DNA from 3 places in the Arthrobacter sp. SD1074B genome. Region 2 is predicted to be linked to each of the others. Evidence: riboswitches for the same ligand, from Rfam matches in the RefSeq annotation. Region 2 holds a riboswitch; each other region holds the start of a gene.
What was found. A riboswitch is a leader RNA that binds a small molecule or an ion and turns the genes downstream of it on or off. The one in region 2 is predicted to bind cyclic di-AMP.
Positions count from the first base shown of each region.

Region 1: linked by a shared signal. The riboswitch ahead of ACUYM2_RS02495 (aggregation-promoting factor C-terminal-like domain-containing protein) and the one ahead of ACUYM2_RS10095 (NlpC/P60 family protein) in region 2 are both predicted to bind cyclic di-AMP.
Region 3: linked by a shared signal. The riboswitch ahead of ACUYM2_RS03755 (M23 family metallopeptidase) and the one ahead of ACUYM2_RS10095 (NlpC/P60 family protein) in region 2 are both predicted to bind cyclic di-AMP.

Region 1 covers NZ_JBRAZT010000001.1:516,362-518,531, forward strand. The annotation lists gene ACUYM2_RS02490 (glyoxalase superfamily protein) at 1-96, shown strand, start outside; gene ACUYM2_RS02495 (aggregation-promoting factor C-terminal-like domain-containing protein) at 206-955, opposite strand; cyclic di-AMP (ydaO/yuaA leader) riboswitch at 954-1,136, opposite strand; gene ACUYM2_RS02500 (HAMP domain-containing sensor histidine kinase) at 1,394-2,170, opposite strand, start outside.
Region 2 covers NZ_JBRAZT010000001.1:2,185,609-2,187,778, forward strand. The annotation lists gene ACUYM2_RS10095 (NlpC/P60 family protein) at 60-839, opposite strand; cyclic di-AMP (ydaO/yuaA leader) riboswitch at 844-1,029, opposite strand; gene ACUYM2_RS10100 (hypothetical protein) at 1,211-1,465, shown strand; gene ACUYM2_RS10105 (DNA alkylation repair protein) at 1,462-2,142, opposite strand.
Region 3 covers NZ_JBRAZT010000001.1:763,797-765,966, reverse strand. The annotation lists gene ACUYM2_RS03755 (M23 family metallopeptidase) at 109-927, opposite strand; cyclic di-AMP (ydaO/yuaA leader) riboswitch at 932-1,145, opposite strand; gene ACUYM2_RS03750 (iron-dependent transcriptional repressor DtxR) at 1,296-1,988, opposite strand.

The sequences.
Region 1 (2,170 bases), 1.7 Mb from region 2:
ATCGACGTCCAGGACTGGGGGCATTTCGTCTACTTCGCCGACCCCGACGGCAACAAATGGGCGGTGCAGTACATCCCCGGCCGTTCCGGCGGCTAGCTGCACGCCATTGCTGGCAGGCCGTGCCGAGGCTCGCACAAGAAGGCCCCGGATCCTGTGGATCCGGGGCCTTCTTGTCGCGGGTGCCAAGGCCCGCGGTGCGTGCGGCTTAGTACCAGTTGTTCGCGTAGTGGAAGTTCAGCGCGCCGCACGGTGAACCGTAGCGGTCCTCCACGTACTTCAGGCCCCAGTTAATCTGGGTCCGGTAGTTGGTCCGGTAGTCCGCGCCAGCGCTGGCCATCTTCTCGGCCGGCAGGGACTGCACCACGCCGTAGGCGCCGCTGCTGGGGTTCGTGGCCGTGGTCTTCCAATCGGATTCCTTGGTCCACAGCTTCAGCAGGCACTGCATTTCGCTGGCTGCCCAGCCGTGGGCCGGCAGCTGTGCGGCGGCATAGGCCTGCGCGCCGGCCGGATCGTCGACGGCCACCGGCTTCGCCGGAGCAGGCGCAGCGGCTTTCGCGGGGGTGGCCTTCGCGGCCGGAGCCTTGGCAGGCGCTTTCGCGGGGGCTTTCGACTTGGCGGGCGTGACTTTGGCGGCCTGGGCCTCCACTTTCACGGCGGCGGGGGATGCAGGAGCGTTGCTGCCGACGCGTTCGAAGTCGAGGGTCTGCAGGGACGCGGCGGTTTCCTTGGCCGCTTCGGCCTTGTGGGCGGCCGTGCCGGACGCCTGGCCCGCGGCCCCCGCCCCCAGCAGGACGGCGAAAGCAGACACCACGACGGCGGCGCGCTTGCCGTTGGTCCTGACCCCGCGGGACAGGGCCGAAGCACGCTTCGCCGGCTGGGCGCGGTGGCGCGCGCCCTCGGCGTCGGACGTGCGTTTAGTGCCTTCTGGGCGCGTGGGTACCTTGAATTCAGTCATGTTCGCCTCTCAACGCCTACGGAGTTAGCTGTCGGGTTCGGATGCGAAATCCGGCCGCACGGAATCTCGACGTGGCGGCTTAACCCCAAGGGTGCATGGATGCAGAATGCCCGGGAACTCTGGGTTCCCCGTCTCTGCCTGGTCCATGGGAATCCGGGAAGCGGCAGAGTTTGGCGTCAGCCCGGATATGCGGTCAGATCGGTGACTGCACGCTAAAACGGTACCGGACTTCCGGTCAGATGTCACATTTAGGTAACGACGCGACCCTGCGGCGGAGCGGCGGCTTGCCCTCGGGGCCGTTTCGGGTCGGCCCGTTTCGACGGTTCCGTGCCCATCAGTGGTGTGAAGCGTCGAATGCGCCCGGAACCGTTGAAACGACATCCAAAAGCGGAGTGCTGCTGAACGTCATGGCTCAACTAAGCAGGCTTGTCGTGCCGGCTATGCCGCCGGCGGCACCGCGGGCAGCCGGACGGCGAATTCCGTCCGGCCCGGCCGGGACGTCACGTCGACGGTTCCTCCGTGGGCCTTCACGATGGACTGCACAATGGACAAGCCCAGGCCGCTGGTGCCCTCGGAGGTCGTCGCCGCGACCGCCGTCGTCGAAGCCCCGGTGCGGGACACCGCGGGGCCGCCCGCCCATCCGGCCGCCGGGTTGGTGCGTGCGGCGTCCGCCCGCGTGAAGCGGGCGAAGACCCGCCCGAGGAATTCGGGGGCGATGCCGCCGCCGTTGTCCGTCACGGTGAGTACGGCGCTCCCGTCAGCCGAACGCATGACGCCCGTGACCACCGTTGTCCCTGGCTCCGTGTGCTTGCGGGCATTGGACAAGAGGTTGGCGATGACCTGGTGCAGCTGGGTCGCATCGCCGCGCACCACCACGGGCTCGTCCGGGAGCTCCAGCTGCCAGAGGCGGTCAGGTGCCATGACTTTCTCATCGCTCACGCTCTCGATGGCCAGCTGCGTGAGGTCGACGTCGGTGACCTTGAGCGGCTGCCCCTCGTCCAGGCGTGCCAGCAGCAGCAGGTCCTCCACCAGGGTAGTCATCCGCTCGGACTGGCTCTGGACGCGGGCCAGGGATTTCTCGCCGTCGGGCGTGAAGTGCTCGGTCATCCGCATCAGCTCCGTGTAGCCGCGGATGGCAGTGAGCGGTGTACGGAGCTCGTGCGAGGCGTCGGCGACGAACTGCCGCACCTTCATCTCGCTTTCCTGCCGCGCTTC
Region 2 (2,170 bases):
GGCCGGCTGCCATGGTGGCAGCCGGCCGCCGGCTTTCGGAAGAGGTGCTGAGGCGGGCGTTACGCGCCGGCGCGGACGAAGGTCACGCCACCGGTGGCCGTCAGCCAGGAGAGCGGGTGCTTGATCGTCTGGTTGCTGCCGTTCATGCCGCCGCTGATGACCTGGCCGCCGCCGGCGTAGATGGCGACGTGGCCGGACTGGACGATCATGTCGCCAGGCTGCGGGCTGCCCACAACCTTGCCGTAGTTCATGAACTGCTGGGGACCGAGGTCGCCCACGCGGATACCGGCTGCGCCGAGGGCCTTTTCGACCATAGCGGTGCAGTCCTGGGTGATGCCGATCTGGCTGTAGGCGGCCGAAAGCATCGCAGCGTTGGCTCCGCCGGCTGCTGCCGGGGCAGGTGCCGCGGCCGACTTCGCCTGGACGGTAATGGTGGGAACTGCCGGAGCCTGTGCAACGGCAGGCTGCGCAACGGCGGGCGCCGTTGCGACGGCCGGCGCAGCGGCAACTGCCGGTGCGGCGACGGGCTTGGGCTGCTCAATCACGGGCGCCGGGGTGGTCGCGACCGCCGGGCGGTCGAAGCTGATCTGAACAGCGGAATCAGCGGTGACGGGCGCCGAAACCTTGCTGCCAACGTCAACCGACGACGCCGGGGCGGAATCACGCTCAGCCGGGGCAACGGCGGCGTTGGCTGCCATGCCACTCGTGAGGACAAGGCCGGAAGCGGCAAAAAGAACCGCGGCCTGGCGGCCGATGGTGCCCGGCTTGACCGAAAATGCTGAGCTCCGTCCGGCGGTAGCGTCGGACCGATGGCGCGCAGAAGTAATGCTTGAAGTCATGGATGTAGCCTCTCCCAATGCCTGCGAGGTGAGCTGTCGGATTCGGATGGGAGGCACCCGGCCGCGGGCCCGCCAAAGCGGGCGCTGCGCGGCTTCACCCCAAGACCTGCAGAAACTGCAGGTCAAATGTGGTTTCCCCGTCCCTGCCAGATGGTTGCATTCGGATCCCGGGCCGCGGCAGAGTTAGGCAAATCGGCTCGGGAGCGCCCGTATCGGATACAAACAGGCACCTATCCACGGTAACGGCAGCACGCCGGAATGTCACATTCAGATAACGGGGGTAAGCCGTCCGCGGGGAAAAATGCCTAGGGTCCTGCGGGCCGCCGCGCTTAGGATGAAGGCATCCGGCGTTCGCCCATGGAGGACCAAACATGAACAGCCACTGTGTCGCCATCTGCCAGCTGAGCGATCAGCCGCAGGAGGATTTCGATGTCAACACGGAGCTCCTGGTCCTCGAGGGGAAGGAAATCCACGTGGCGACGTGGGACGCCGAACCGCGCGACGGAGGCTTCGACATCCACGTGCTGAACGACCGCGTGGACGCGCTCGGTTTTATGGTGGTGACCGACTGGCAGTTCCTCGACGGCAAGGCGTACGCCGTGGTGGAGCGCCGGCCGCAGCCTTAGGGAAGCCGGCCCAGCACCTGGTTGACGACGTCGGCGCCTGCTTCGGCGAGCACGCGTGATAACGCTTCCCGGACCAGCCCGCTGTCGCCGTCCGGGCTGCTGCCAGCACTGTCCTTCCCTCTTGCGCGGCGGTCGGCCACGGAGGTCCCGGCGTGCCGGACAAAGCGGTCCCAGTCGCCACCGCCGGCCCGCAGACCCCGTAACGGGGCCAACACGGCGGCCCGCCGGAGCCATTCGTCCGGATCCTGCAGCCAGCGGCCCAACACGGCTTCTGCGCGGTGCCGCTGTTGACGGTCCAGCCGCGCGACAAGCGGCCCAACGACGTCGATGGCCAGCGGGTCGGCCAGCTCGCGCAGCCGCGCCGTCCGCAGGAAGCCCTCGATCCGGGTCAGGTCGGAGTTGTCCAGCAGCGCCAGGGATGACTGCAGCAGGACGACGGCAGCGAGCCGGCGCTCAAAGACCGGCACCGCCCACAATTCCGAGCTAAGCGCGGTGATATCGTCGTGGCCCAGCTGGCGGTAGCGACGGAGGGCATCCCGGATGGTGCCGCGGACCGCACCGACGGAGGCGCCGTAGCTCACCAGGTCCGGGCCGAAACGGGCTTGGGCCTCATCGGCCCGCTGCCATGAACTTTCACGCTGCAGTGCCGCGTCAATGAAGTCACCAGCCTCGCTCATGGCTCCATTCTGTCCTGCGCCGGCCACT
Region 3 (2,170 bases), 1.4 Mb from region 2:
GCCAACTTCGGAGAAGTTGGCGTGCTTCATACGGTACAACAGTTGGGACTCAATGTCACATTCAGATCACGGCGTGTCATAGAAATGCGAGTCGTCCCTCGGGTCGGCTTAAAGCCAGCCCAGCGGATCAACGACTTCCCCGTTGACCATCACCTCGAAGTGGAGGTGGCAGCCGGTGGAGGCGCCGGTGGTTCCGCTCATCGCCACCACATCGCCGCGCGAGACCTGCTGGCCCACGTGGACGTTGGAGGACGACAAGTGGTTGTACGTGGTCTCCAGGCCGTTGCCATGGTCGATCACGACCCGGTTGCCGCCCCCGTAGGGGTGCCAGCCGGAAAAAGTCACGGTGCCGCTCGCAGCGGCGTGCACGGCGGTGCCGCACTGTGCGGCGTAGTCCTGGCCGCGGTGGAACTCGCCCACGGCGCCCGTGATGGGGCTCACCCGGTAGCCGAACGGCGACGCGGTGACCATGGCGTCCAGCGGGGCCCCGAGGCTCCCGGCCGAGGCGGCCCGGGTGATGGTGCCCACGGACTGGGCGCTCAGCAGCTGCTTGAGCTTGCTGTCCGGGTCGCCCTTGGTGGTGACCGCCGTGCGGTTGAAGTTGATTTCGGCGGCCGCCGCCTTGACCTCAGGCTGGGCTGCGGCGGAAACCGCGCCGGTGCGGGCTGCTTCGGTGGCCATCACGGGCCCGGTGGCCGGAACGGCGACGGTGAGGACCAGCCCGGTGGCCGCGAGGGCGATGCCGGCCTTCTGACCCACGCCGCTGACGGCGGCGAAGTCGGTTACCTGGCGGAACGGGCTGCGCCGGCCACGGCGTTCGTCGCGGTGCGCGTCGCGCGGGCGCTCGGTGAGAACGACGGCGGCCGGGCGCGGCTCCGGAGCGGGACCGGTCGCACGACGGCGGCCCCTGACGGTCTGGGTGGTCAAGAAGGGTTCCTCTCTGGATAGCCTGCGAAGTTAGCTGTCGGATTCGGGTCAGAGAGATCAAAGACCCGGTCCGCCGGTGCAAGCATCCAGACACAGGGGCATCCACAGCGGATCCCTCATGGAGTTTGCTTGCCGCTAGCGGACTTCACCCCAAGGCTGCTGGATCAGCAGCCGGTTGTGGTTCCCCCGCCTCTGCCAGAAGGTGACTCGCTGACTGATCCGCTGGCAGAGCTCGGCTTCGGATCAGGTAACGCTTTAGTATCAGTGCTAGTCATCAACTATAGGGGATTAAGGCAAGCAGTAATAATTCCGTTATCTCGCCTGTGCATAACTTGCCGGCGGGTCCGCGGACGCAGCAGGATCCGAGGTTACCCGAGCGTAACGAAGACGTGGGCGGCAACCTCGGGCGGCAGCTCAAGCGCGCCTTCAATGTCCGGCACCCGGACCGAGATGTACTCCCCCACACGCTCCAGCGACACCCTGGCTCCGGGACGGATTCCGCCCTCATCCAGCTGGACCAGCAGCTCCGGCTCCACCTGGATCGGCTCGGCCAGCCGGTTCACGGTGATCCGTGAATCCGCGCCGTAGCCGGCCATCGCCTCGAGCAGGGTGACCACCCCGCCGCGTTCCGCCGTCGGGAGCCCGCCGAGTTCGGCAAGGCCGGGGATGGGGTTCCCGTAGGGGGACACGGTCGGATGGTTCAGCATTTCGAAGATGCGGCGTTCGACCCGTTCGCTCATTACGTGCTCCCAGCGGCACGCTTCCTCGTGCACGTAGGCCCAGTCGAGTCCGATCACATCGGCGAGCAGCCTTTCGGCGAGGCGGTGCTTGCGCATGACTTCGATGGCACGTTTCCGGCCCGTGTCGGTCAGTTCAAGGTGTCGGTCCCCGGACACAACCACGAGGCCGTCCCGTTCCATCCGTCCGACGGTCTGGGAAACGGTGGGGCCGGAATGACGGAGCCGTTCGGCGATGCGGGCGCGGAGGGCGACGATGTTCTCTTCTTCAAGTTCCAGGATGGTCCGCAGATACATCTCGGTGGTATCGATCAGATCCGTCATTCAGCTCAGCTCCTCGAGCGCCGTCCTTGCGTCATTCCCACCGTACAGCGTGCAGGTTGCGCCCCGGCGAGATCCACCGTACGTCACCGAACAGCCTAGCCTATTTTGAATTACTCCGGATAATCTGTCGGCCCCTCCGCGGACCCGCCCCGGGGCCGGGACCGGCCGCGTGTCCGCCCCGG